Regions from separate parts of the Serratia sp. UGAL515B_01 genome, predicted to be linked through region 1. Evidence: riboswitches for the same ligand, from Rfam matches in the RefSeq annotation. Region 1 holds a riboswitch; the other holds the start of a gene.

What was found. Region 1 has a riboswitch for fluoride ahead of OK023_RS14610 (manganese-dependent inorganic pyrophosphatase). Riboswitches for the same ligand answer to the same signal wherever they lie in the genome.
Region 2: it holds a riboswitch for fluoride, as region 1 does, so the genes downstream of both, crcB (fluoride efflux transporter CrcB) here and OK023_RS14610 (manganese-dependent inorganic pyrophosphatase) in region 1, are expected to answer to the same signal.

What each region holds. Positions count from the first base shown of each region.
Region 1 covers NZ_CP109901.1:3,238,878-3,254,448, forward strand. Annotated here, with positions in the region: gene OK023_RS14580 (hypothetical protein) at 189-479, opposite strand; gene OK023_RS14585 (ABC transporter ATP-binding protein) at 505-1,287, opposite strand; gene OK023_RS14590 (ABC transporter ATP-binding protein) at 2,118-2,909, opposite strand; gene OK023_RS14595 (ABC transporter permease subunit) at 2,924-4,645, opposite strand; partial or broken gene OK023_RS14600 (IS1 family transposase) at 5,470-6,161, shown strand; gene OK023_RS14605 (hypothetical protein) at 6,504-6,785, shown strand; fluoride riboswitch at 8,488-8,563, shown strand; gene OK023_RS14610 (manganese-dependent inorganic pyrophosphatase) at 8,604-9,575, shown strand; gene OK023_RS14615 (universal stress protein) at 9,653-10,081, shown strand; gene eno (phosphopyruvate hydratase) at 10,096-11,382, shown strand; gene OK023_RS14625 (VIT family protein) at 11,775-12,464, shown strand; gene OK023_RS14630 (hypothetical protein) at 12,673-13,473, opposite strand; gene exbD (TonB system transport protein ExbD) at 13,908-14,330, opposite strand; gene exbB (tol-pal system-associated acyl-CoA thioesterase) at 14,334-15,326, opposite strand.
Region 2 covers NZ_CP109901.1:2,828,144-2,843,714, forward strand. Annotated here, with positions in the region: gene rlpA (endolytic peptidoglycan transglycosylase RlpA) at 1-824, shown strand, start outside; gene dacA (D-alanyl-D-alanine carboxypeptidase DacA) at 998-2,209, shown strand; gene ybeD (DUF493 family protein YbeD) at 2,313-2,579, shown strand; gene lipB (lipoyl(octanoyl) transferase LipB) at 2,747-3,403, shown strand; gene lipA (lipoyl synthase) at 3,400-4,365, shown strand; gene tatA (Sec-independent protein translocase subunit TatA) at 4,457-4,663, opposite strand; gene OK023_RS12755 (diguanylate cyclase) at 4,883-5,947, shown strand; fluoride riboswitch at 6,076-6,138, shown strand; gene crcB (fluoride efflux transporter CrcB) at 6,210-6,593, shown strand; gene cspE (transcription antiterminator/RNA stability regulator CspE) at 6,744-6,953, opposite strand; gene OK023_RS12770 (cold shock domain-containing protein) at 7,590-8,069, shown strand; gene OK023_RS12775 (YnfU family zinc-binding protein) at 8,142-8,303, shown strand; gene OK023_RS12780 (Ig-like domain-containing protein) at 8,768-15,571, shown strand, end outside.

The DNA.
Region 1 (15,571 bases):
ATCAGGTTAGCCTGATACAAAGATTCGGCTATAGTACGCTTGCTTTATCATTTTATCAGCCAATAAATTATTAACTGTTTTATCCAGTACAGCAATCGTCACCGAAGCTGGCATTAATGTCGCAGTGCTCACCACATCATCATCACCGAAAGGTTCTATATCCAGGTGCGAAATAAAAAACTCTCGGTTTACAACATTCCCTTAAATTTATCTAATACATCACATTGCTCATATTCAAAAGCAATAACACATCTTTGATATATACATTCACTATTTACATCACTGAATGGTTGTTTGTTAATAATATTAGCTATCGGACGCAATAAAATATTGGCAGCTAAAGCATCTACCGTTGCGGCTAATGTATCACCATACAATGCACACCCCGCGCAAGCGCCAACGGCAGCAGCCCCCCAAAGTGTTGCTGCTGTATTCAGGCGGTGTCCCTCAATGGCAACAGTCCTCTGTCTTGACCACAAAAGGGGCACAGTCTGGACACAGTTTTTAAGCCAGAGCCGCAATCTGATCGCTTAACTCCTCGCCAATCTCTTCGATCAATTCGTGCATAACTTGTTTAGTCCTGTTCTCGCGTGGGGTTGTGATTTGATAATTACCGGTAATAGTGCCGGGTTTTGAACCTAACAAAATAATGCGGTCTGACATCATCACTGCCTCATTGACACTGTGGGTCACCATAACCATCGCACGAGTCTTGATTTGTCGGGTGGACCAGATACGCATCAGGTCACTACGCAGATTATCCCCTGTATAAATATCAAGGGATGAGAATGGCTCATCAAGCAGCAGTAACTCAGGTTCCACCGCGAGTGCGCGTGCAAACCCCACCCTTTGGCACATGCCGCCGGAAAGCTCCCGAGGAAAAGCGTTGCGGTATTTTTCCAGGCCAATCAGGTGCAACATTTTATTAACCTGATTATCGATAGTTTCCTGAGAATAACGCTGTGCCTGTAGGCCAAAGGCAATATTTTGATATACCGTCAACCAAGGGTAAATGGCAAACGTCTGGAAGACCATGTTGATCTGTGGATCCGGGCCCAATACCTTGCTATCACCCAATATGACTGAACCAAGATCAGGTGTGATCAACCCTGAGATAATACGCAGTAGCGTGGATTTACCTGAGCCGGATTTACCTAATATACTGACCACTTCTTTATCGTAAACGTTGAAGTTAATTTCATTAAGCACTAAATTTGAATTTTCAGTGACAGGCTGAAAACTGTGGCTAACGTTACTGACAACAAGCAGCTTTTTCTTTTTGTTCATCACTTTACCTTTAATATTCTTTGAGTCTAACAGTTGGCTTTTAAATGACTTATATACTCGCCATATTTCAAGTTGCTGAGTGTTGGCTACGTTCTATCGCGCCAATCACATAGCAGGCTATGGCTCCAGAAGCGTCAGCCTTGCCGTCCACAAGCAATTCGAATTATTTAGAGTATAGCTTTATATACGTTCCGATTTTTTGGATATATATGAAAAAACACCGTAGTGTTACGATAATGTGTAGCCATTGTTGACAACTCTTGCCAAGAAAATACGTTTCCAATATTTCCCTTTATACTTCAAGTATATCTGCATAGACTTTATTGCATATCTGAGTACATTTGGCATAGCCACTGAAAGATACCTAAGAAAATAAAGCAGGATGAAATGACGCTATCAAATAGCATATCCTGACACTTTCAGAACTAAAAAAATTCATTAGTCTGAACCTTCAGTATTATCAGCAACAAATAGTGAAATATCACCATCTATAATGTCATTCCATAATAATCAGGTGGTCATATACTACTGACAACAAGAGGGACATTCAATTTAAAATAACTTTATTAATAACCCGAAAATGTAATTTTATATTAATAACGAAGAATATTAATAAAGCCTTCCTTCGAGTTAGCAAGTCTTCAACTTTTCTGTAACCTAAATTGGTGTTCTTAATACCGCTACGCTGTACGTTTGAGGTAGTGATAAGGTACAAGGTACGCCGACACGCCGAGCCCCCATTACTGGGGGCTCGTATCGCGCATCCATCCGTTCAACGGTCAACTAACCTGCATCGCTCACACCTGTAGCACTATCACACGCTATTTAGGCTACGATGCCTGCTGTGATATCGCTATTTTAGCGTACAAACGACCACCTATTTCATCAATAACCGCTGCCATATTGTGCTTGTTTCGCATTTCACGCGGTTTATTAATGACAAACTCATCAGCAATCTGTCGGCTACTGGCATCCATAATGACGACTCTGTCGGACATCATCACGGCCTCTTCCACATCGTGTGTCACCATCACTATCGCATTGGTATTAATCTTTCCACTCGTCCAGATATTCATTAAATCCGTCTGCAGCTTATGGGCAGTAAAGATATCAAGAGCAGAAAAAGGTTCATCCAACAACAACACCTTAGGTTCTACAGCCAGGGCCCTGGCAAAACCAACACGCTGACGCATGCCGCCAGAAAGCTCGCGCGGCCACGCTTTTTCATAACCGTTCAAGCCAACCAGAGTTAATAACGCATTCAACTTTTTAGCAATCAATGCAGGTGGTAAGTCTTGTGCCAATAAGCCAAAAGCAATGTTGTCGTAAACCGTGAGCCAGGGGTAAAGCGCGTAAGACTGGAACACCATGCTGACATTGGCGCCAGGATCTTCAACAAGATTGTCCTCCAGATAAATCATACCGTTATCAGGAGTAATTAAACCGGCAAACATGCGTAGTAACGTAGATTTACCGGAACCAGACTGTCCGAGGATAGTCACAAACTCGCCTTTATAAACGTTCAAACTTACGCCACGAAGAACCTCTTTAGGCAATTTATTTTCGCCAATGAACGTTTTGCTGACTTGCTTTGCGCTGAGAATCACTTGTTGCTTAGTCATTTGTTTTCCCCGAATTAGTCGTATTTAAATTTTGTTTCTGCTACACGGTAAAGCGGTTGCCAGACAAATATCACGCATAACGCTACCAGCGCACACATGGCGACACAGCCAAGAGCAGCTTCTGGGTTTTTACCAGCATCAGTCACGACTGAAATGAACCCTCCCAACCCTGTGGTACTGAGCGTAGTGGCTCCCCACTGGATGACTTCCGCCGCAATAGCACTATTCCACGCACCACCAGCTGCAGAAATAATGCCGGTAACAATGTAGGGGAAAATCGCAGGTAACATGTAATAACGCCACCATTTGAAACTACGCAGGCCAAAGGTTTGGCTGACTTCAGTAATTTGTGAAGGAATGGCGGTAACACCCGCAATCACGTTAAACAACACATACCATTGTGTGCCAAGCATGATCATTGGGATCGCCCACCACCCCAGATCCTGATGGTAAACCGCAATGAAGGCCGCGATCAGCGGATAGAAAATATTAGGCGGAATGGCAGCAAGAATTTGAATAATAGGCTGGAAGAATTTTACCAAGCGCGGATTCATACCAATCCACACGCCCAACGGGGTAAAAATGACGATACTGAGCAGCATCGCAGCAACGACGCGCGCTGATGTCAGTAACATCCACTCAGGAAGCATCGCAAAGTATTGCTTAGGAAAATACTCCCACAGCTGGTAACCATATTTGGCACAAGCGACGACGACAACGAGATACCAAATGCTGCTCCACAACCAATTGGCTTTGGCAGTAATACGGAATAATTTATGTAAACCAAGCGCATACCAGAGTTGTGGTAGCTTAAACAACCACAAATTGGTCAGCGTCCGCAGCACCACAGCCAAGAACGCACCGACATGGGAAAATGACAGGCTGTTGTAAAACCATGAACTACCGGCCGTTCTGTTAGCCGCCACATCTTCATACTTGAAACGTGCGGTATAGCGAACCAACGGGCGGAATACCAGCTGGTCGAGCACGATAATATTGGCAGCTAACGCAATCACAGCAAATACAATCGCGTGAACATTTTGCTGCGCCAACGCCTCTGCAATGTAGGAACCCACGCCGGGTAATTCCACTGATTTATCGCTGACTGGAATAGCCTCTGAAGCTACCAACGCAAACCACGCTGCTGATTGTGACACCATGGCATTCCACAGTAACCCTGGCACAGAATAAATAAACTCCAAACGCCAGAAACGTTGCCAAGGATTGTAGTTAAAGCTTCGTGCAGCTTCATCCAATTCACGGGGAACAATACGTAGTGTCTGATATAGCGTCAACATCATGTTCCATGCCTGGCCGGTAAACACCGCAAAGATGGCAGCGCACTCTAAGCCCATGACACTATGTGGATAAAGACCGAGAAAATAAACGGTAGTGAAAGTCAAAAACCCGACTAGAGGTACGGATTCCATAAAGTTGACAAAGGGCAAAATGACTCTGCGCAGAGGCACGTAGCGGGCCGCTAACACGGCAAAAACAATTGAAAAGAGTAAGGACCAAACCATGCCGATCGCAAATCGCATAGTTGTTCTTAATGAGTAATAAAAAAGGTTCCAAGTATCCAGAGTGATGTTAGCAACACTGTGCTCAGTGAATGTCTCGTGCATATCTCCCCATGCACGCACAAAGCCAATGATAGCGAATAATCCTATCACTAATACAATAATGTCATTTAAGTAGTACTTTTTAGAAATAAACGTACTGTGGCTTTTTTTCATAATGCCAATCCCATAATTTTTTCGAAATTACAGCAGGAAACGCCCGGCCGAATAAGGCGGTTCGTCTCCATTTAAACGCATATATACACAAAATAATTCGAGTTGCATGTGTAGCAATAGTGCGATATTGCCCATCCTTGGGCCTCGCACCAGAAGGGCTGTTGCCGATGGTAATCAAATACAATTTACCGTCGGGTAACAACCTACTGCAACTCGAATGATTCGGGTGTAATGTATATTTTTATGCTAATCGTAAACGATGAGTACTACTGAAATAAGGCAGGACAAGCAGATGTCATCAGTATCTGGGCTACCATGGCCAGCTATTAATGAACAATAAGGTGACTGTGCTGCATTCTGTATCTTTCAGAACGCAACGCGGGTTGCATTACTGAAAGTTTATCAATAGTACTAAGCTAAAACTAAAACTTTCATCGTCCATAAGGACCCCCATAGTGAAAAACTCGTGGGCATGATAAGGTTTTTCAATAATAAAATGCAAACTGATATACCGATTTTTTTGGTTATATATGTAACAGGATGATAAACATTTCTTTAAAATGATACATTGTTAATATAAACAGATATAAAGGCCAGTGAAGTGAAAATATATACCCGAAAATGATTCGAGTTGCATGTAGGCGGCAAGTCTGAGAGTCGCCAGGAGCATAGCTCACTATGTGACGGGTGCGAACTGACGAAGCCAACCCCCATAAAACTTGAAGAATGAAGGGTCTATCAACATGTTGATAGACGTACGGAAAATAGGTAGTGCCTGTAATTGATTGGATCTGATGTGTAATGCGGGCTTTTGAGATTCTCTCATGGCCAGAGTTATCGTTCATTGTCCACGCGGTCCGTCTGCTCAGGTTTATAGCCATGGTCAGAACCCTAAAGGCCATGACAGATTTCGCTGCCGTGACTGCCGCCGCGTGTTCCAGCTCACCTACACTTATAAAGCCCGTAAGCTTGGCGTTAAAGAGCAGAACACCGAAATGGCATTCAACGGTGCCAGCGTTCGTAATACCGCCAGGACGTTAAAAATCGGCATGAACACCGTCATACGCTCTTTAAAAAACTCGCGCCGAAGCGAATAACGTCTTCGCCTGTGACCCATGCTGATGTGGCGCTTATCTGCGGACTCGATGAGCAATGGAGTTCGGTAGGCAGTAAAGCCACGGCAGCACTGGTTCTGATACGCCTATAACACCAAAACAGGCGGAGTACTGACCTACACTTTGGGTCCACGAACCGATGAAACCTGCCGTGAACTGCTGGCACTGCTCACGCTATTCAACATCGGTATGATCACCAGCGACGACTGGACAGCTACAGCCGGGAGGTACCGAACGACTGACATCTGACCGGTAAAATCTTTACTCAGCGCATTGAACGTAACAACCCGACACTGAGAACCAGAATCAAAAGACCGGCCCGTAAAAACCTCTGCTTCTCACGCTCTGTAGAACGTCATGAAAAGGTTATCGGTGCCTTTATCGAAAAATACCTGTTCTAATAATTGGAGACATTACCGATAAAATTAATCTTGTATACGTTAAGTTGAATGTAGCAGCTTTAAGCTAATAGCTGTGTTAGCTATGTGAGAAGTTTGGTAACGGGTTACAGGCTGAATTTCTCAATAACATACAAGCGCCGCTGGCGGCCATAAACTTAGAGTGTCGCTGTATTGAGTGCATTTACTTATACTCGTCATACTTCAAGTTGCTTGGGTGTTGACTGCCTTCGTTCACCCCAGTCACTTACCCGAGTAAGCTCCTGGGGCTTCGCTCAGTTGCCGCCTACAAGCAACTCGAATTATTTTGGGTATAGACATTAATTATCGTTTGGAGTTAATACAATGAAAAAAATCACCCTCATTCTACTAGGAATAATGTTCTCATTTAACACTTTAGCTGTAGACATCAGTAGCCTAAAAGCACCTGACGTATCGTGGCAGGGAGATAATAAAGAACACTGCATTGGCAATGCCTGCTTTTATATACAACATAAAAAACCAGACATGTTTGAACGACTCAATAAAAATGAACGTCGTCAAATAATAAATCCATACTCACCTTATGATCAGGACAATAGTGAAAACGGAAACGTCTTGACGTTTAGCATTCACGGAGGAGATTAATCTCAACCTGAATTTTAGCATACATGGAAATTTAAGTTATCCATTTAAAATAAACATAAAAACAGGTAGTTACATTGACATTGAGCGGAATAAAAATCCCATCAACTCTATTCGGGGTTATTATCTTTAGTTTAAAAAATACCCCCACCTTCTTCTTTTGGATATTAATTTTATCACTGCATTTATCTCCTATTGATATTAGCTTAATGATGAAAGATTTAAAAGCAGCTAACCTAACGGCTCTGGAGTATATTCTTTGGGAGTATGTGGTTATTTCCTGGCTTATATCATTCGCTATTGGCTACTTACATTCAATAATTAGTAAATATTCTTAATGCATCATAGCGTACACCTACCCTAAATGCCTTGGTAACATACTTAATAACAAAAAGTTACACTATTCAATACCGATAGAGTATCTAATACTTCCCGGAGTTTTTAGTGAGTTACCATACTCATCATACTTCAAGTTGCTGTATGCTGACCATCACCAACACCACTGTGACAATAGTGGATTACGCTAATGGGGATTATGAATCCTCGTTCATGGTGACTTCCCCTGCGGCAAATGCATACATGGGTCAAACTTGTTCCTGACAAATTTTCCACAGGCGTAGTGCCTACCTGCAAACGGGTTGTGTCCCTCAATTGCACGCGAGCGCCGCTGGCGGTAATTTGCTCACAGAGCAAGGCGCGAGTTTGGTGGGCAAAATAAGCGGCGAACAACGCAGCAATGCACGCCAATGACCCATGCCCGGAGGGGGCACCCCAGAAGCCCGTTTTCTGTGTTGTCGGGCTTAAAAGAGGGCCACTCTGCCCTTCACCCTCCGCCTTGATAAGGGGTTTTGGGTCTGCGACGGCACCACCGACAATTGAGAGACACAGCCTAAATAGGTGTTGTTAATAACGCTATGCATCACGCTTCTGGCAGGTGGGAATGATGAGGAACGCCGACGCACCGTGCCCCTCCTTGGGGGAGCTTATCGCGCCCCCAAGCGCTCAACGGTCGGCTAACATTCATCTCTCCCACCTGTAGGACTATCAAGCGCAGCTATTTAGAATTATTTAGTGTATATAGCCACTTATCTGATATATTTTGGTAAAGATTAATGAAAAAAAAAACGATCCGGAATCTTCACGAAAAAATCATAATTTCTTTCTTTTATATACTTATTGTCAACACTGTTTTAGATTTTATCTTTTTCCTATCCAATTACTTTTCAATAAGGCCACACATTAGTTATTATGTTACTTTTTCAGCTTTTCTAGTCGATTTACTAATTGTATTACTTGGCGTAGTAAAAAGCATAAAAAGCGTTATTTTATTAGCGCCAATCAGTGAAATAATATACTCATTTTACTTGACAAATTTTACAGGGTATTACTCAAACACCATTGATTTTATCTTGCAAACAATGGTTTATATTATTTACGCCTATGGCCTATCATCTATAAAATATATCAATGACAATAAATTCTTTACATTCCATTTCAGCACTACAGGTTTAATCAGTACCATCGCACTCTCTATCTTACTGTCTACTGCCACTTTAATTAAAATATTTTGATCAGCCAATATAATGACTGAACTCTCCCACTATCACTATTCACAGACATGGGTAATGCGTGAGTAGATATTCAGCCAAAGATATTCACTTGCATCCAGATATACGATTGCACTTAGAATAGGTTTCATATAAACTGGGTCGTAGGTGATGGTGTTCCACCTTTCCCAACCGCCGAGTTCATTCGAACCGGATGATGACACCTGATATGCAATTTTGCTTTTTCTATTAGGCAGGTATGTCAGGTATTCCCATGAAAAAAAATGATATTATTACCTCTTCATTAACACATTCAGAGCAAGATCGGTTCATTCACGTTTTCGGGCACCGCAATCCTGACAGCGACAGTATTTGCAGTGCGCTGGTCACCGCAGACTGGCTAAACCATCGAGGTATTCCCGCCAAACCCTTTCGTTTGGGGGATTTAACGCCAGAAACCCGCTATATACTCAACACAGCAGGCGTTAATGCACCAGACTTACTACGCGAAGATCTGACTGGCAAAAAAGTGTGGCTGGTCGATTTTACTGAGGTTGAACAAGGACCTGATTCCCTAGTTACCAGCGATATCGTAGGTATTATTGATCACCATCGCCTCGGTACGCTAATCACCAAAAATCCTCCTGATGTCTGGGTTCGCGCTGTCGGCTGCAGTGCAACAGTGCTCTTGCATATTCTTACCATCGAAAACCCAATGCCACTCACTGCAGCGCAAGCTACGTTGCTGTTAGGCGCAATCCTGAGTGATACCGTAGCACTCTGTGCTCCAACCACAACAATACAGGATCGAGTAGCAGTCGATACATTACGTAAAATTATCGATATTGATTACAACGACTTCGTCGATGGACTTATCACCGCAAAAACAGACGTCACAGAGCAGTCTGCCGAGCAATTGCTCAATCGCGATGCTAAAAACTACCAACTCCATGATTTTTCGATTTTGTTATCACAAATAGAAGTGCGTGACATGGCAGATATATCTCCGCTCCTGGCTTCTCTGCAACAAGAACTGGAACGAACCAAGCAGGCAACAGGCAAGGATGCGATCGTTTTGATGGTCACTGACATTGCTCAACAAAATTCCATCCTATACTTCTCGGACAACAAAATTTTTGGCCCACGCACAGTGTCACTGCCAGGTATGACAAGCAGAAAAAAACAAATACTCCCATGGTTGACAGATAACTTATGCCTAAGGGATTCAATGGTACAAGAAAGATAACGATGTTCCCTGCCTTCGCAAGCGAAGCGATCGCACCGGCAGGATAGCGGGTTCTACCTACTACGAAGAGGTGACGTATGCATATATACAGGCACGCATTGTTACTGGTTCAAAATGAAACAGATGGTCAATTGATGTTACATCATGCCGAACGACTGTCTAAAGAAATGGGAACACATATCACGATTGGTCATATCAGTTCTGACTATCGAGAACTGGATTACACCAGTGACTCACTGACCAAAGATCGCCAATCACACGAAGTGATCGAGGCAGATGCAATGCTTAGCCGCCTAGTACATCCCACCAACATAAGCCTTGAGGTGAAGTCTATCGTCAGTATTAATCGTTTTAAAGACGTTGAGGCATTGGTCGAAAGTGAAGGTATAGACTTGGTGATGCTTGGGCATAAAAACCGCCTGTTCGGGGTTTTTGCCTCTTATTCCTTTGAGTACATCAACCACTTATCGGTTGATGTACTGGTCAAACATATTCCAACTCCCTAGATAAGGTGAATACCATGAGCTATGAAATTGAACGTGTATATGCAAGAGAAATACTCGACTCCCGAGGCAACCCAACGGTTGAAGTCGAAGTGACTTCAATAGGCGGTGTTGTTGCTCGTGCTTCTGTTCCGTCTGGTGCAAGTACCGGTTCACGCGAAGCGATGGAGCGCCGCGATGGCGATAAGCATCGTTTTGGCGGCAAGGGGGTTCTGGAAGCAATTAACAGTATCAATACGGAAATTAACGATGCACTGATCGGCTTTGATGTACGTCGGCAGCGCGATATTGATAATTGTCTTATTGCATTGGACGGTACCGAGAATAAGGCGCGTCTGGGGGCAAATGCGATATTGGGTGTCTCCTTGGCGGTTGCTCGCCTGGCTGCACAATTATCGCATATGCCTCTTTACCGCTATCTGGGGGGGATTGGTGCTAATCTATTGCCTGTTCCCTGTATGAATATCATTAACGGTGGCGTTCATGCCCGTTGGCAAGGTGCTGATTTCCAGGAATACATGATTGCGCCATGGGGTGCACCTTCCATGCGTGACGCTGTGCGCTGGGGCAGTGAAGTTTACCAGACACTGCGTCAGGTGTTGCTGGAAAAAGGATTATCTACCGGTGTTGGTGATGAGGGGGGGTTTGCCCCGGCCGTTGCTTCAAACCGCCAACCGTTGGAGCTGATAGTGCAGGCTATTGAAAGAGCCGGGTACAAAGCCGGTGAGGATATTGTCATTTGTATGGACCCCGCCTCCAGCGAGTTTTACTCTAATGGGAAATACAGTCTGCGCAGCGAAAATGCCGAATTCAATGCACAAGAAATGACTGATTACTACGCTCAACTGGTGAAGGATTTCCCGATTGTGCTGATCGAGGATGGCTTGGCCGAAGACGATTGGGCTGGCTGGCGTATTCTGAGTGATGTTCTGGGAGACAAAGTTGAACTGGTTGGTGACGATCTTTTTGTTACCAATGTGAAATACATTCAACGAGGCATCGACGAGAAGCTGGCAAATGCAGCGCTGATCAAGCTAAACCAGATTGGTAGTTTGAGTGAAACCATTGATGCAGTCCAACTTTGTCACGATAACGATTGGGGTGCCTTTATTTCACACCGCAGCGGCGAAACCATTGACAGCTTTATTGCCGATATGACCGTTGCGCTCAGAGCGGGCCACCTGAAAACTGGCGCACCAAGCAGAGGGGAGCGCATAGAGAAATATAACCAACTGATGCGCATTGAAGATGAATTGGGCAATGCGGCCATTTTCGCAGGTAAGTCAGCCTTCAAAAAACGCTAATTCTATCAAACGCCTCCTGAGCCGCAGGCTTATGGAGGCACCATAAATGCCATGCTGTGCCTCTTAGTTATCCTTGGTGCCGTCGCTACCACTAAGAGGCACAGCCTAAAGCTTGATCTCTATAACATTGTGTGTTCCTTATTCCTGACAACCTACTGATTTTCTTGATTGCCAATCTATTCTTTAAACACACCACACCGAATAAAAAATCAACTGTTGTCGCCCTGATCAACGATGCCGTTGTCAATCCGCTGGAAAGTGCGTTGCTCAGCAAAAAATGGGCACTTGTTGCATACGCAAAATGATACTGTGCGTCATAGACCTAAACGCTCTCAAAATGCAGCTCATCAGCTATAGTGATTGCGTTATCGACGAATCAAGGGAGAAGCAGTATGCACAGAGAACGACACCGCATAGAAAAAATCGGCTGGCTAAGGGCTGCTGTTCTTGGCGCAAACGATGGGATAGTTTCTACGGCCAGTCTGTTGCTGGGTGTCGCATCAGCGAATGCGACCCATCAGAACCTGCTATTAGCAGGCATAGCCGGTTTAGTGGCTGGTGCAATGTCGATGGCTACCGGGGAATACGTGTCAGTATCTTCCCAATCAGACACAGAAAAAGCCGCTCTAGCCGAGGAACAGGCAGAGTTGGATGACGACTATCAAGGGGAGCACCGCGAGTTAACGTCCATTTATGTCCACCGTGGTCTTGATGTGGCTCTGGCAAAACAGGTCGCAGAAAAGCTGATGACACATGATGCTCTGGGGGCGCACGCACGTGATGAACTGGGAATATCAGAAATCACCACAGCGCGCCCATTACAGGCGGCGTGGACTTCAGCGATGAGCTTTGCTGCAGGAGCAATATTACCCTTAATCGTGGCTTTTATTACCAGAGCAGATTGGGCCATCCCGGCTATTGCCCTCTCAGCGTTGGTTTCTCTTGCTATTTTGGGGGGTATTGCGGCAAAAGCGGGCGGTGCACCAATACGCCCAGGGGTTATCCGCATCACCTTTTGGAGTGCGTTGGCGATGGGCGTGTCATCCGGCGTTGGTGCTCTATTTGGCTCAGTTAGCGGCTGAGTCGTCGGGCAAACGCAAACAGACTGACGCACGTGGGTTATGGAACGCACCGCCAGGCTTTAAGCTCAATGATGCGGAACACCGATACTCGTTGGGCCCTACGCCGGAACGCGTACACGCATCCATACGCTCAACCGCCAGCTGATCTGCATCCCCCCAATTTGCGGTACGATTACGCGCAACTGTTTGGAAGTCAAGAAACGCCTATTTAGCCATTTGGGTACTTCTTGGTAATTTTTAATTGTGCATTCATTTGCATACGATTGACCAAATCCACCGGAACGTAGAGGTCACGGCTACGCGTCCAAGCCTGACCAGACTCAAGATCATAGTCAGCAGGCAATACAATATCCTGCGCTTTAAAAGCGTTCACCCCACATAGTTTCGCGGTCATTACGCAACGACGAATATGGTCATGGTGCCCGATCACCGCACAAATCCCCAAATTGTCAGCGCCTCCTGCGGTACTGACTGCCTGCTGAACCACGCCGAGCGTACTCAGATACTCAATTTTACCTTCAGCAGTAAAAACCGGCTCGATAGAAACAATATCCGTTAATTGATATTTACTTTCCAAAAAACGGGCAATTTCCCATTGAGCGTAAATCGGTACGGGTTGTTGGCTATATAACTCATAGACAGAGTCTGCCAGTTTCTCGTTTGTTGGCCCGGGTTCAGCCAATGGCTCGGCCTCCCCAGGCTTGGGGATAACTGTTGTAGGCCGGTTACCAAATGCCAATGCCAATATGGTGTTAACCGAACTGATAGAACAACTTTCAGGCTGTGAAATAAAACACGAATCATAGATCATACCAGCCAGTTCATTAGCCAGCGACTCATCTTCCAACTCAGCCATAAGATATCGTTGCATTGATGACAATAGTTGTTGTTTTTCATCGGAAAAACCACCGGCATTTGTTTGGTCACAAGCCGTCAGGGTCGAACCTACCACCGGGTAAACCAACGCCCCGGCACCATATGAACAAAAACGTCTTCGTGTAAGTGACATGAGATCTCCTTGATAATCATCCGCTCAAAACAGCAGCGCCTCTTTACTCAAGTTCATTCAAGAGTTGTAGGCGGCCGGCTCGCTGCAGCTTGAAGGGCGACGGGTATATATCCAAGTTACTTCAGAGACTATGTTACCTGCATAATGTGACAGTGATATAGACTCTGTCGTATTAAGGCGAAATGCTAAGTGGAAGTAGTTATCTATCAAGCGGCAAGAAGATCATTCTTCTTCTTTTGAATGCTGAAGTATGCCTTTTACCCCCGAGGCTCTGACAAACACTAACCAAGCGCAGTCGAAAGGATTTGAGGCCTTGGCAGTATTGCTTAATTCATGGTGGTATGGCAGCCCCAAAAGTGCGTCATCAAACCTGAGGGGGAAGTCCGACAACGCAAAATATGGGCTTTGGGCGTGTGCTCCGCAACGCTGAAGCGTTACCTCGCGGTACCTTCCATACCCACCAACCCGACTTTCAAATAACCAGACCCACGCAGCGTATCCATGACGCTCATCAGCGTTTCATAATCAACGGTTTTATCCGCCTGAAAGAAGATAGTGGTTTCTTTATTTGAATGCGTATGCTGGTCCAGCACCCTAGTCAGTTGCTCAACCGATACTGGCTCATCGCCAACATACAGTTGCTTGTCTGCCTTGACCGATAAAAATATTGGTTTTTCCGGACGCGGCTGCGGCTTGGCGGAGGAAGCGGGAAGATCGACACGAATATCCACCGTTGCCAAGGGTGCAGCCACCATAAAGATGATCAATAACACCAACATGACATCGATAAACGGTGTGACGTTAATTTCATGCAGCTCACCGCTATCATCCAGATTTTCATTAAAGCGCATCGCCATCACTCACCCCACACGCAATTGATGAGCGTGTTTGGCTCGTTTGGCTGCAGCCGCAGCGGCCAGATCCAAATCCCGTCCCAGCATGAGCAAAACCTGAGCAGCCACGTCACCCACTTGGGCACGGTGGCCACCAATAACACGAGCAAAAATGTTATAGATCACCACGGCTGGGATCGCCGCAACCAGGCCGATAGCGGTAGCAAGCAATGCTTCCGCTATACCCGGTGCAACCACTGCCAGATTCGTGGTTTGCGAGTGAGCAATACCAATAAAACTGTTCATAATGCCCCAGACGGTACCGAACAAACCGACAAAGGGAGAAATAGCACCGATAGTCGCTAAAAAGCCATTGCCACGCCCCAACTGACGGCCATAGGCAGCCACACGACGCTCAAGGCGGAAACCGGCGCGCTCCTTAATTCCGTTGTTATCGTCAGAGGCTGCCGACAGTTCCAGCTCGTTTTGTGCATCTTGCAGCAATACCGTGCTGATACTTTCTTCCGAGAAACTTTGTGCCAATTCGCAGGCATCATCCAAAGAATTCACATCAGCCAGAGCTTGCTGTTCAAGACGCAGACGGCGCTTGGAGCGGATCAATTCACTTCCTTTGGAAAACAAAATGGTCCAGGTAACGACAGAAGCCAGAACCAATCCGATCATGACCGTTTTCACTACAACATCAGCATTCTGATACATTCCCCAAACCGAAAGATCCATGCCAAAGGCATCAGATGGTTGGATAGCCGGAACTGGGTTAACAGGGGGAGTCGCTTCAGGAGTGATGGCTTCGGTAGGAGGAGAAACCGGTGCGGCTGATGCCGTTGTGGTCGCAATACTCTGCACTGCTGTAGGCTCTGTGGTAGGGGCAGACTGCGCACTACCCACTAATCCCATCATCAAAACCAGCGTGGCAATCACACTGCCTCTCAGCGCTGCCCAATACTCACGGCGTCCACCACAAGTTTCTTGATTTATTGTCTTATCAGCCACTTTCACGCTGCGCCTCCACCCATATCAATATTTAAGGAAGAATTCAGCGTGAGATGATACCAAACCAATCAGGGATTGATAGTGGTTATCATTATTATTTACGCAATAACGCATCAGCGGATAAAAATGATATCTCGGTGGTGTACCTTGACTATCGGTAGTGCCGTTTCACCTTTAAAACAGAAGTAAAAACGTCTAGATGGCTGTTTAATATCATGCTAACGTAAAATCCATCGCAAACGGGGCTTACT
Region 2 (15,571 bases), 410 kb from region 1:
TGGCTGGCTGGTACGGTGAAGAGGCCAACGGCAACACAACAGCCATTGGTGAGCAATTCAACCCTAACGCCCTGACCGCAGCACATCCCACCTTGCCGATCCCTAGCTATGTTCGTGTCACTAACCTGGCTAATGGTCGTCAATTGGTAGTCCGAGTCAACGATCGCGGCCCTTATACGCAAGGCAGCATTATCGATTTATCAAAATCCGCAGCCGAACGCCTCAATCTGTCCAACAACACCAAGGTGAAAGTCGACTTTATCAACGTTGCACCAGATGGTTCCTTGAGCGGCCCCGGCAGCGTCGGGACAGTAGTCGCTAAGCAGAGCTACGCCCTTCCCCCACGCCCCAATCTTGACTCAGGTGATATGGGTACACCGATACAGCAAGAAAGCCCAGTGTCTGCTGGTACAGCCGTCCACCCAGTTGATAACAGCACGTTGAACAACAATGATGCCGCTGTCTCCAAGTCACCTCATAGCAGTAGACTTCTGCGCGCACCAAGACCATTACCTGCTGGTGTACTGGAGGGTTCAGAACCACAATCGGTCATTAGTACTCCCGTTAACTCAGCAACCGCTGGGGCAAACAGTGCAAACGGCAGATTAATGGTACAGGTGGGTGCTCTGAGCAATGCCGAACGTGCGAAAAGCTGGCAACAACAGTTAAGCGAGCAATTTGGCGTTCCGGGTAAAGTCACTGCCACCGGCAGCATTTATCGCGTTCAACTAGGACCATTCGACAATCGGCAGCAAGCTACCCAGTTGCAGCAACGTTTGGCCAGCGAAGCAGAGCAACAATCCTTTATCACTGTTGCACCGTAGAGCGACCCTCTACAGGCGATAACAACCGACACAGTTTTATCTGAAACATTTCGTTTCAGGTTAATATGAGTAACCCCCCTCTGTCGGATGAATGGCTAATGCCTGCTGGAAGCCCATCTGCTATAGTGTGGCTCGTTATTTAATTTAATCTCATGGATGTTGTAGTCTCGCTCATGAAATATGTAACTTCTTTCCGCTTAATCAAGAGCATCACGCTCGGCACCATCATCGCGATAAGTGCAGCGTCAATTGCACATGCAGACGACGTTAATATCAAAACCATGATCCCAGGTGTGCCGCAAATTGATGCGGAAACTTACATCCTGATTGATTACAACTCAGGTAAAGTGCTGGCAGAATCGAATGCCGATGCGCGCCGAGACCCTGCCAGCCTGACCAAAATGATGACCAGCTACGTGATCGGCCAGGCCTTGAAATCCGGTAAGATTGGCCAGGAAGATATGGTGACTATCGGCCAGGATGCTTGGGCAACGGGTAATCCGGTGTTCAAAGGTTCCTCACTGATGTTCCTGAAACCGGGCGATCGCGTACCGGTTTCTAAATTGACGCGCGGTATCAATTTGCAATCGGGTAACGATGCCTGTGTTGCCATGGCGGATTATGTCGCTGGCAGCCAAGACGCCTTCGTTAATCTGATGAATACCTACGTTCAACAACTTGGCCTGCAAAATACCCACTTCAAGACCGTGCACGGCCTTGATGCTGAAGGCCAGTTCAGCTCAGCGCGTGATATGGCCCTGATCGGTCAGGCGTTAATCCGCGATGTCCCTGATGAATATGCCATCTATAAAGAGAAAGAGTTCACTTTCAACAATATTCGACAACTAAACCGCAATGGCCTGCTGTGGGATACTAGCCTTAACGTCGACGGAATTAAAACCGGCCATACTGAAGCAGCGGGTTACAACCTAGTGGCTTCGGCAACAGAAGGCCAGATGCGCTTGATTTCTGCCGTGCTGGGTGGCAGGACCTTCAAAGGTCGTGAAACAGAAAGCAAGAAACTGCTGACCTGGGGCTTCCGTTTCTTCGAAACCGTCTCACCATTGAAGGCCGGAAAAGAATTCGCTTCTGAGCCAGTTTGGTTTGGTGATGCCGATCGCGTAGAGTTAGGCGTGGATAAAGATGTCTATCTCACGATTCCTCGTGGCCGCATGAAAGATCTGAAAGCCAGCTATGTTCTTAACACTCCAGAAATTCATGCTCCACTGGCTAAAAACCAAGTGATTGGTAGCATTAATTTCCAACTGGATGGCAAAATCATCGATCAACGCCCACTGGTTGTCTTAAACGAAGTAAAAGAGGGTGGCTTCTTTAGCCGAATAGTCGATTACATTAGACTGATGCTCCACCATTGGTTAGGTTGATATTTGAATTAGGCGATTTCGCCCCCACATAATGATTAATACTAACTCCCGCTCAAGCGGGAGTTATGATTTTAGCTTAGCAATACCTATGGAGTGCAATCACATGCAAAAAACCAAACTGAACGAATTGCTCGAATTCCCCTGCACATTTACCTACAAGGTTATGGGTCTCGCACAACCCGAGCTGGTAGACCAAGTGGTCGAAGTCGTGCAGCGTCATGCTCCAGGTGATTACAATCCACAGGTGAAGCCGAGCAGCAAAGGTAATTATCACTCGGTTTCTATCACCATTACCGCTACCCATATTGAACAGGTAGAGACGCTGTATGAAGAGTTAGGCAACATTGAGATTGTTCGTATGGTATTGTAATTTAAATATAAAAAACAATCAGCGACCCGGTACAGGTTTTCAGCTATTCGAGTTACCTATTTAAACTTTGGTGGTAACCGGCCTAGGCTAATGGATAAACACTGGTTGAAGACTTAAGTGCCCGATATAATGCCTTTTACCACTTCCGTAACCTGACGATACCTTGCTTGCAACACGATAAAATCATTCTGCGCCAGCTTGGGTTACAGCCCTATGAACCTGTATCCCAAGCCATGCACTACTTTGCCGATAACCGCAACGAGTCAACGCATGATGAGCTATGGCTAGTGCAGCATTATCCCGTCTTCACTCAAGGCCAAGCGGGTAAAGCTGAGCATGTGCTAGTGCCAGGAGACATCCCGGTGATCCAAAGCGATCGCGGCGGTCAAGTCACCTATCATGGCCCCGGCCAACAGGTGCTGTACGTGATGGTAGACCTAAAACGTAACAAAGTGGGTGTACGCCAACTGGTCTCTGCCCTCGAAGATACCGTTATCAATACTCTCACTCATTTCAAGATCAAATCTCATGCGCGTCCTGACGCACCTGGTGTTTACGTCGGTGAACAGAAAATTTGTTCATTAGGTCTACGTATCCGCAAAGGCGGTTCATTTCACGGCTTGGCCTTGAATGTCGAGATGGACCTGACCCCATTTCAGCGTATCAACCCCTGTGGTTATGCAGGTATGCAAATGACTCAAGTCAGTGCGCTGGTACCTGGTGTTGATATAACAGATGTACATCCAATCCTGATAAAGGAATTTGTTCATTTACTCGGCTATCAAACAGTCGAGCTTCGTAACTGGGAACCTGCACAATTATGAGTAAACCGATTCAGATGGAACGCGGCGTTAAGTACCGCGACGCAGATAAAATGGCGTTGATTCCAGTAAAAACAGTGGTCACCGAGCGGCAGGAACTATTACGTAAACCTGAGTGGATGAAAATAAAGCTTCCTGCGGACTCTACACGCATTCAAGGTATCAAAGCAGCAATGCGCAAGAACGGTCTGCATTCGGTTTGCGAAGAAGCCTCTTGCCCGAACCTGTCTGAGTGTTTTAACCACGGTACTGCAACCTTCATGATACTGGGAGCCATCTGTACTCGGCGTTGCCCATTCTGTGACGTAGCCCATGGACGTCCCATTGCGCCTGATGCCAATGAACCAGAAAAACTGGCACAAACGATCGCCGATATGGCATTACGTTATGTGGTCATTACCTCGGTTGATCGTGACGACCTGCGCGATGGTGGTGCACAACACTTTGCAGACTGCATTACCGCCATTCGTGCAAAAAGCCCTAATATCAAGATTGAAACACTGGTACCAGACTTCCGTGGAAGAATGGATCGTGCACTGGAAATCATCACTGCAACTCCCCCCGATGTGTTTAACCATAACCTGGAAAACGTACCACGCATTTATCGTCAGGTTCGTCCTGGAGCCAATTACGAATGGTCACTGAAACTGCTGGAACGCTTTAAGGAAGCTCATCCAGATATCCCAACTAAATCGGGTTTAATGGTTGGTTTAGGTGAAACCAATGCAGAAATCGTGGAAGTCATGCGAGATCTACGCCGTCATGGTGTGACGATGCTGACACTCGGCCAATACTTGCAACCAAGTCGCCATCATCTTCCCGTACAGCGCTATGTCAGCCCGGCTGAATTTGATGAGATGAAAGAAGAAGCGATGGCGATGGGATTTACTCACGCAGCCTGTGGTCCTTTTGTCCGCTCTTCGTATCACGCAGATTTGCAGGCGAAAGGGATGGAAGTGAAATAAATCCAGTAATATTTTATTACGCTTCAGGGAATGAAAAGGCAGAGAAACGGATGCCCGCAAGTATCCGTTTTTATTGTTCAATGGAAAGTGCTTAAACGTCTTTTTTCTCTACGCTCTGCTGAGTAGATAGATTCTCAGCCGAACTTTGCGCTGGGGGAGTATCTTCGCCTACCGCTTTTTTGAAACCTTTAAGCGCAGCCCCAAGATCCGCCCCTAAAGTACGTAGTTTGCTGGTACCAAACAGCAATACAATCAACACTGCAATTACCAGAAGTTTGGTAATACTGATACCTTCCATATTCACCTTCTTTATTCATCTATGTTGCAAAGTGCAGCGAGGGAACAAACCTTGCCTGAGAGTATTTAGCGACTTTCTACCCGCTAAAACAAAGGTAATATGTAACAGAGTGAGATCTGACAGAGATGTTCTATGCTTTAATTATAAGGAATGTTTCCAGCCATTCTGCTTTTATTAAGAGCATGATAGGTTTTTTAATTCACATCAGGGAGTCGTTGAATGCCAATAGCACTATCGAATACGAATACCCGGCGTTCAGGTCTCAGTTTTGCCAGGCGTATTTACCATCCTCGAATCGTTGGCCTCGGGATTGGTTTCTTTTGCGTGCTTGCTGTTCTTTATCCTCTGAATCCTCCTGTTATTGTTTGGATATTGCTGACTTTTAACGGCTTTATTTGGCCACATATTGCTTACCAATGGTCGATCCGAGCCGAAAACCCATTCTCAACAGAGATCCGCAATCTTTTGATAGATTCCCTGATGGGAGGGGTATGGATTGCAATAATGGGTTTTAACGCACTACCTGCGGTGGTGATCTTGTCCATGATGGGGATGAATAATATCGCCTCTGGCGGACAAAACCTGTTCTTTAAAGGGCTGGCCGCCCAGATTATTGGTGCAGTTATAACCAGCGCATTGCTGGGTTTTCACTTCAGTCCCCAAACCTCCTTGCTACAGGTATATCTTTGTTTACCAATGATTTTCATTTATCCCGTATTTCTTGGTCTAGTGACCTACCGTACGGCAAAACGCCTAGCGGAAAAGAAGCAAGAGTTATTACGTATCAGCATGCGCGATGGATTAACGGGTCTTTACAATCGCCGTCATTGGGAACACCTATTACATAACGAATTTGATAGCTGCCGACGCTACGAGCATGCCGCCACACTGATCCTAATGGATGTTGACCGTTTCAAAATGATCAACGATACCTTTGGTCATGCACTGGGTGATGAAGCCTTGATCGTGCTGGCCGAAGAGCTGGTGCTCGGATTCCGTACTGTAGATATTGTTGGCCGCTACGGCGGTGACGAATTTGGTGCGGTGCTACCAAACACCACCGCTGAACAGGCAAGTCAGGCACTAAAACGTATCCAAGATAGACTTAACGAAACAACCTTCCGTGAAGCACCGGAGTTGAAACTGAATATCAGTGCGGGAATTGCCGATTACCGGCCAGAAATGGGGGGCTACCAAGAGTGGCTGAAAGCAGCAGACAACGCACTGTATAAGGCAAAAAAGAATGGCCGTAACCGTCTTGAGAATGCTATACAACCGTGTTAACCAAGCACGGAAGCCAACCCCACGCTGTTAATAATCCAGTGTGACTTCTTCTCACACAAGTGTTACCGATACTACAAAATGAAGGCTACAAGGTGTAGTATTTATTCTGCACGGTGAAAATACTCGAGCAGACAAACGGAGATGACATTCCTCCATAACCGCCATCGCTGGCTGATGATGTCTACGTAATCTCTCAGAGAGGTACGTAGCATTGCGACTAAACCTTTCTGAGCGTCCTCTATTTCTTAAAGGGTTTATAAGTATGTTGAGTTCTTTGCTAGCAGTTTTCATTGGCGGTGGGTTGGGCAGTATGCTGCGTTGGGCAGTGAGTCTCAAGATGAACCCATTACATCAGCATATTCCATTAGGCACGCTCTCTGTAAACCTGCTGGGAGGGTTTGTCATCGGCCTTGCTATGGCACTATTTTCGCGTATGACAAATATCGATAGTAATTTAAAACTACTGATCACTACCGGTTTCTGTGGTGGTTTGACTACTTTTTCTACTTTTTCGCTTGAAGTGGTTTATCTGTTGCAGGACGGCCGCTTTTTCTGGGCTATAACAAATATGTTGATCAATTTAGCGGGTTCGTTAGCGATGACGCTACTGGCTTTTATGTTGATTCGTTGGATCTACGGGCATTAAGTGCACCTTCAAAAGTATACGAGTCACGGCACACAGTACTATCCAGTTGATAAATAGACAAACAATCACCACCTCCCAAAGAGGTGGTTTAGGGCCGACAATAAAAAACCCGCTCATGGAGCGGGTTTTAAGAATTTCGGCTACTGTAGCTTAGATAGCGATAACGTTAGCAGCAGATGGCCCTTTGGCACCGTTCGTGATTTCAAATTCTACACGCTGGCCTTCAGCAAGAGTTTTGAAACCATTGCTAGCGATGGCAGAGAAATGAACGAAAACGTCCTTACTACCATCTTCTGGAGTAATGAAACCGAAACCTTTAGATTCATTAAACCACTTAACGCTACCTTTAATCTTAGACATCAAACTTACCTTTAACGTGAATGTAAGACACAGAATGTGTGTCTATTACAGTACAGCAATTGAACGGGATTTTGTCCACTATCTGGATCACATAAAATCGATAAAAAAGTGAAAAAAACTCATAATCCATAGCTAAGTTGCAGATTAGGCGACTATTGGGCGATAAATCGGTCAGCGAATAATTCAAAGGTTACTGATAGCAGCCCTTAGTCACTCCTGGTGTTATCACAGAGCCAAAAACTCGTCATCAAGGCAGAGAGAGTCACCTTTACTAGGCTGTGTCCCTTAACTGTCCGTGGTGCCGTCGCAGACCCTACGTACTGGGGCCATTTGCGCGCATTTCTGCGTTGTTCGCCGCTTATTTGGCCCAGCAAATCTCACGGCTCACGCCTTGCTCTGCGCGTAAATGATCGCCAGCGGCTCTCGCGTACAGTTAAAGGACACAGCCTAAAACTCAACAACACATAAAACAGGCTTTTATGGCGTGCACCGGAAAACTGTATCAGTGGAAAGTATTGCTGGTTTGCTCGCTAAAATTGACTTAGCCACATCGCGTTACTCCATTCTCTGCTCTGTCACTAGCGGCCATTCCACGCTATCATTAACGCTGTTTCGAACGATCTTATGAGAAAGACAATGAACGGTAGGATAACGACTTTTTTTGAAGACAAAGGTTTCGGTTTTATCACCGACGAGAACGGGGAAAATCGTTATTTTCACGTGATTAAAGTACAAAACCCTGAGTTGATCAAAAAGAATGCATCGGTTACTTTTGAACCAACCAATAATGCCAAAGGACCATCTGCCTACGCAGTAAAAGTCCAGGCCCCCAGCAAGTATATAACTATCGCCAATGAGAGAATTAAAATCTCCAGCATTAAATCCTTTAATACCTTCACCCAAGAGGTACCGGTGAAGGCGAATGTAGATAAAGAAAACACAGTGCTCTCAGTTGGCTTGCTGATGAATCGAATCCGTCCACAGACGGTAGAAACACCAAAAATGATGGAAACACTGCGCATGTTATCGATTATCACCTTCCAAAAAGGCACGTATACCTTCTCTGAGTACGAGATCGATATTGATGAAACAATCAAAACATTAAAAATGTTATAAGTCCGCAAAACATTAAAGCTATTTATCATCGCCTGTGTTAGCGTAAGTTTTCACCTAACGCAGGTACACACCATGTCTGAATCCACTAGTGTTAAAGGTTTCAATAACCGCACTACACAAATCGTCTGCCCCAAATGTGCCTATGTTACGCAGCAGCAATGTTCAAAACTACGCAGGCCTATTACCTTGATTTGCCCTAACTGCGGGACGCAATTTGCGCCTAAACAGGGTTAAGCCATTGCTTCTCTAGGACCTCTCGTGTTCTTGCCACCTGGGGCTACAATCAATCACCGCGTTGTTTAGTTTCCTCTATACACTGACTCAATTCTCTTACTGACCCTATGCTTGGACCTGGAGAGCATTTCAAGCCTGCATGTCATACAACTTATTCGGGTCTACGATTTAGTAAAAAAACTGCTTAGACCATATTTAACAACCTATACTTTTCTAACTATTAGTCGATCACAATAGCCCCCACTGACGTAGGAAATTAAGAAACAAGTTGCGTTCAGAAACCGCAGTCCACATACGGCTCTGAAAGTTTAGCGTACTATTTATGATTGAAAACCTATTGATATCAGTATGATATTTAAAATTTATCACTGCGTGGTCAACTAAATAAATACCTTATCCCGGCAAAGCATTTTAATAGGGAATGTTAACGGCTATGCCTGTTAATGAAAATGGGGACAACACACATGAAAAAACGTCGTTTTCCAAAATCAAAAAAAACGTTAGCACTCTTCAAAAAAACCAAGTCCACCAGAAAAAACTTCAGAAAATCCAAAGTGTCCGTTTCATTAGCCTGGGCCAATATTGTCACACAGGCTCTGTTCCCGTTAGGGGTCGCATTTACGCCCGCTGTCATGGCCGAAACCACCGATAGAAAACGCACGGCCTCACGTGGAGAACAGGCAACGGCAACCGCCGCCTCTCGCCTAGCTAACGTACTCACCAGCAACGATGCCACACAATCAGCGGAAAACCTCGCCCGGGGGGTCGCGACCAGCAAGGGCAATGAAGCCGTGCAAGAATGGTTGAATCAATTCGGCAGTGCCAAAGTCCAGCTGGACCTCGACAATGACCTAGCGCTCAACGGCAGCCAGATAGATGCGCTTTTTGCCCTCGAAGATACCCCAAGCGCCCTGACCTTCAGCCAGTTGGGGCTTCGCAGCGATGCGGATGGCGACCTCACCCTGAACCTGGGGGTTGGGAAACGTCATTTCCTTGACACCCAGATGTTCGGCTATAACCTGTTTCTCGACCGCGATATTCAGGGGCAGCATTCCCGCGGGGGGTTAGGGGCCGAATATATGCGCGATAACCTGCGGCTCTCAACCAACACCTATTTGGCTCTGGATGGCTGGAAGGATTCTAAAAACCTCGCCGGATACAATGAAAAAGCCGCCAGCGGTTTTGACGTACGTGCCGAAGGTTACATTCCCGCACTGCCCCAATTGGGCGCAAAAGTGGCCTACGAACAGTATTTTGGTGAGAATGTCGGGCTGTTTGGCAAAGACAAACTCCAATCTAATCCGCATGCCATGAGTTTTGGCGTCAACTACACCCCCATCCCGTTGGTGACATTCGGCGTTGACCATAAACAAGGCACTCAAGGGATGCAGGACACCCAATTCAATCTTGCCTTTAATTATGCCTTCGGCACGGCATTCTCAAAACAGATTCAGGCCTCGAATGTGGCGGCCAAACGCAGCCTGGCAGGGAGCCGTTATGATCTGGTCGATCGTAATAACGAAATCGTGTTGCAGTATCAGGAACAAATCCAACTCAGCGTCTCATTGCCCCCCTCATTGCAGGGAAACGCCGGGCAGACCCTCTCGTTACAGGTTAAAACCACCAGTAAAAACGGAGTGACACGGTATGAATGGGATGACAGCCTGTTGGCCGCCGCCAAGGGCAAGGTTACGGGGAGCGGGAGTCACTGGCAGGTCACCCTGCCTGCTTACATTCCCGGCGGCAACAACAGTTACCCACTCAGCCTGGTGGTATACGATAAAGCCGGCAACAAATCTCAGGTGGCCCAGACGCAGATCTTGGTAACCGGCTATGGGATTGACGGCATGCAGGCCACGTTGCAGTCTAGCCAAACGACACTGCCCGCAGACAGCCAATCGAATACTACGATTGTCTTGACCCTGAGCGATCCGAATCAGCAGCCTGTCACAGGCATTGCAGGATCCATCCAGTTGGTGGGCGAGTTTGAGGCCCAACAATCGGTACCCGTCACACCCCGTGCCGCACGGATGAGTAAGCAGAGCAAGTCCAGTGGGAAGGTAACGGCGGTAACTACCCCTGCGACACAAGAATATACGCTGAGTCGCGTGACGGAATCCCCCGAGCAACCCGGTACTTACCTGGCCACATTGACGGCAGGCAACCTGATGGGCGTCGTCAATATGACGGCTATCGTAGAAGGAACGCCTCTCGCTAACACCAATGCCAAAGTGACCCTGGTTTCCAGCCTGCCTGAGGCGGCGATTGCCGACAACGCTCTTACCGCCAGTAATAGCGGCAGCACCGTGGCCGATGGCAAAACCAGCAACCCGGTCACCCTGCCGGTGGTCGATGCCAACGGCAACCCGCTACCGGACTTCGAGGTCACCTTTACCGTGACCCAGCCGGACGGCAGCGACAGCACCGTCACGGTGAAAACTGACCAGAACGGTATAGCCACCCTACCGGTCACCAGTGAACAGGCCGGCACCGTCACCGTTACCACCAACGTCGGTGGTAAAGACGTCAGCGTCGGCATTGACTTTACTGCCGACGGCAGCACCGCCACCGTGACCGACGCTGCGCTTAAAGCCGGCAACGCTGGCACTACCGTCGCCGACGGCAAGGCCACTAACCCGGTCACCCTGCCGGTGGTCGATGCCAACGGCAACCCGGTACCGGACTTCGAGGTCACCTTTACCGTGACCCAACCGGACGGCAGCGACAGCACCGTCACGGTGAAAACTGACCAGAACGGTATCGCCACCCTGCCGGTCACCAGTGAACAGGCCGGTACCGTCACCGTGACCACCAACGTCGGCGGCAAAGACGTCAGCGTCGGCATTGACTTTACTGCCGACGGCAGCACCGCCACCGTGACCGACAACAGCCTCACCGCCGGCAACACCGGCACTACCGTCGCCGATGGCAAGGCCACTAATCCGGTCACCCTGCCGGTGGTCGATGCCAACGGCAACCCGCTACCGGACTACGAGGTCACCTTTACCGTGACCCAACCGGACGGCAGCGACAGCACCGTCACGGTGAAAACCGACGCCAACGGTATCGCCACCCTACCGGTCACCAGTGAACAGGCCGGTACCGTCACCGTCACCACCAACGTCGGCGGTAAAGACGTCAGCGTCGGCATCGACTTTGTGGCCGACGACAGCACCGCCACCGTAGCCGACGATGCGCTTAAAGCCGGCAACGTCGGCACTACCGTCGCCGACGGCAAAGCCACTAACCCGGTCACCCTGCCGGTGGTCGATGCCAACGGCAACCCGGTACCGGACTTCGAGGTCACCTTTACCGTGACCCAGCCGGACGGCAGCGACAACACCGTCACGGTGAAAACCGACCAGAACGGCATTGCCACCCTGCCGGTCACCAGTGAACAGGCCGGCACCGTGACCGTGACCACCAACGTCGGTGGTAAAGACGTCAGCGTCGGCATTGACTTTGTGGCCGACGGCAGCACCGCCACTGTGGCCGACAACAGCCTCAAAGCCGGCAACGCCGGCAGCACCGTGGCCGACGGCAAGGCCACTAACCCGGTCACCCTGCCGGTGGTCGATGCCAACGGCAACCCGGTACCGGACTTTGGGGTCACCTTTACCGTGACCCAGCCGGACGGCAGCGAAACCAACGTCACGGTGAAAACCGACCAGAACGGCATTGCCACCCTGCCGGTCACCAGTGAACAGGCCGGTACCGTCACCGTCACCACCAACGTCGGCGGTAAAGACGTCAGCGTCGGCATTGACTTTACTGCCGACGGCAGCACCGCCACCGTGACCGACGGTACCCTCAAAGCCGGCAACGCTGGCACTACCGTCGCCGACGGCAAGGCCAGCAACCCGGTTACCCTGCCGGTGGTCGATGCCAACGGCAACCCGGTACCGGACTTCGAGGTCACCTTTACCGTGACCCAGCCGGACGGCAGCGACAGCACCGTCACGGTGAAAACCGACGCCAACGGGATGGCTACCCTGCCGGTCACCAGTGAACAGGCCGGCACCGTCACCGTGACCACCAACGTCGGCGGCAAAGACGTCAGCGTCGGCATCGACTTTATCGCCGACGACAGCACCGCCACCGTGACCGACGGTACCCTCAAAGCCGGCAACACCGGCAGCACCGTCGCCGACGGCAAGGCCAGCAACCCGGTCACCCTGCCGGTGGTCGATGCCAACGGCAACCCAGTACCGGATTTTGAGGTCACCTTTACCGTGACCCAGCCGGACGGCAGCGAAACCAACGTCACGGTGAAAACCGACCAGAACGGCATTGCCACCCTGCCGGTCACCAGTGAACAGGCCGGCACCGTCACCGTGACCACCAACGTCGGCGGTAAAGACGTCAGCGTCGGCATCGACTTTATCGCCGACGGCAGCACCGCCACCGTGACCGACAACAGCCTCACCGCAGGCAACACCGGCAGCACCGTCGCCGACGGCAAGGCCACTAACCCGGTCACCCTGCCGGTGGTCGATGCCAACGGCAACCCGGTACCGGACTTCGAGGTCACCTTTACCGTGACCCAGCCGGACGGCAGCGAAACCAATGTCACGGTGAAAACCGACCAGAACGGCATTGCCACCCTGCCGGTCACCAGTGAACAGGCCGGTACCGTCACCGTGACCACCAACGTCGGCGGCAAAGACGTCAGCGTCGGCATTGACTTTACTGCCGACGGCAGCACCGCCACCGTGACCGACGGTACCCTCAAAGCCGGCAACACCGGCAGCACCGTCGCCGACGGCCAGGCCAGCAACCCGGTTACCCTGCCGGTGTTCGATGCCAACGGCAACCCGGTACCGGATTTTGAGGTCACCTTTACCGTGACCCAGCCGGACGGCAGCGAAACCAACGTCACGGTGAAAACCGACACCAACGGGATCGCCACCCTGCCGGTCACCAGTGAACAGGCCGGTACCGTCACCGTGACCACCAACGTCGGCGGTAAAGACCTCAGCGTCGGCATCGACTTTATCGCCGACGGCAGCACCGCCACCGTGACCGACAACAGCCTCACCGCAGGCAACACCGGCAGCACCGTCGCCGACGGCAAGGCCACTAACCCGGTCACCCTGCCGGTGGTCGATGCCAACGGCAACCCGGTACCGGACTTTGAGGTCACCTTTACCGTGACCCAGCCGGACGGCAGCGAAACCAACGTCACGGTGAAAACCGACCAGAACGGCATTGCCACCCTGCCGATCACCAGTGAACAGGCCGGTACCGTCACCGTCACCACCAATGTCGGCGGTAAAGACGTCAGCGTCGGCATCGACTTTATCGCCGACGGCAGCACCGCCACCGTGACCGACAACAGCCTCACCGCAGGCAACACCGGCAGCACCGTCGCCGACGGCAAGGCCACTAACCCGGTCACCCTGCCGGTGGTGGATGCCAACGGCAACCCGGTGCCGGATTTTGAGGTCACCTTTACCGTGACCCAGCCGGACGGCAGCGAAACCAACGTCACGGTGAAAACCGACACCAACGGGATCGCCACCCTGCCGGTCACCAGTGAACAGGCCGGTACCGTCACCGTCACCACCAACGTCGGCGGTAAAGACCTCAGCGTCGGCATCGACTTTATCGCCGACGGCAGCACCGCCACCGTGACCGACAACAGCCTCACCGCAGGCAACACCGGCAGCACCGTCGCCGACGGCAAGGCCACTAACCCGGTCACCCTGCCGGTGGTCGATGCCAACGGCAACCCGGTACCGGACTTTGAGGTCACCTTTACCGTGACCCAGCCGGACGGCAGCGAAACCAACGTCACGGTGAAAACCGACCAGAACGGCATTGCCACCCTGCCGATCACCAGTGAACAGGCCGGTACCGTCACCGTCACCACCAATGTCGGCGGTAAAGACGTCAGCGTCGGCATCGACTTTATCGCCGACGGCAGCACCGCCACCGTGACCGACAACAGCCTCACCGCAGGCAACACCGGCAGCACCGTCGCCGACGGCAAGGCCACTAACCCGGTCACCCTGCCGGTGGTGGATGCCAACGGCAACCCGGTGCCGGATTTTGAGGTCACCTTTACCGTGACCCAGCCGGACGGCAGCGACAGCACCGTCACGGTGAAAACCGACGCCAACGGGATCGCCACTCTACCGGTCACCAGTGAACAGGCCGGCACCGTCACCGTGACCACCAACGTCGGTGGTAAAGACGTCAGCGTCGGCATTGACTTTACTGCCGACGGCAGCACCGCCACCGTGACCGACGCTGCGCTTAAAGCCGGCAACGCTGGCACTACCGTCGCCGACGGCAAGGCCACTAACCCGGTCACCCTGCCGGTGGTCGATGCCAACGGCAACCCGCTACCGGACTACGAGGTCACCTTTACCGTGACCCAACCGGACGGCAGCGACAGCACCGTCACGGTGAAAACCGACCAGAACGGTATCGCCACCCTGCCGGTCACCAGTGAACAGGCCGGCACCGTTACCGTTACCGCCAACGTCGGCGGTAAAGACGTCAGCGTCGGCATTGACTTTATCGCCGACGGCAGCACCGCCACCGTGACCGACAACAGCCTCACCGCCGGCAACACCGGCACTACCGTCGCCGATGGCAAGGCCACTAATCCGGTCACCCTGCCGGTGGTCGATGCCAACGGCAACCCGCTACCGGACTACGAGGTCACCTTTACCGTGACCCAACCGGACGGCAGCGACAGCACCGTCACGGTGAAAACCGACGCCAACGGTATCGCCACCCTGCCGGTCACCAGTGAACAGGCCGGTACCGTCACCGTCACCACCAACGTCGGCGGTAAAGACGTCAGCGTCGGCATCGACTTTATCGCCGACGGCAGCACCGCCACCGTAGCCGACGATGCGCTCAAAGCCGGCAACGCCGGCAGCACCGTCGCCGACGGCAAAGCCAGCAACCCGGTTACCCTGCCGGTGGTGGATGCCAACGGCAACCCGCTACCGGACTACGAGGTCACCTTTACCGTGACCCAGCCGGACGGCAGCGACAGCACCGTCACGGTGAAAACTGACCAGAACGGTATCGCCACCCTGCCGGTCACCAGTGAACAGGCCGGTACCGTCACCGTCACCACCAACGTCGGCGGCAAAGACCTCAGCGTCGGCATCGACTTTGTGGCCGACGGCAGCACCGCCACCGTAGCCGACGATGCGCTTAAAGCCGGCAACGTCGGCAGTACCGTCGCCGACGGCAAAGCCAGCAACCCGGTCACCCTGCCGGTGGTCGACGCCAACGGCAACCCGGTA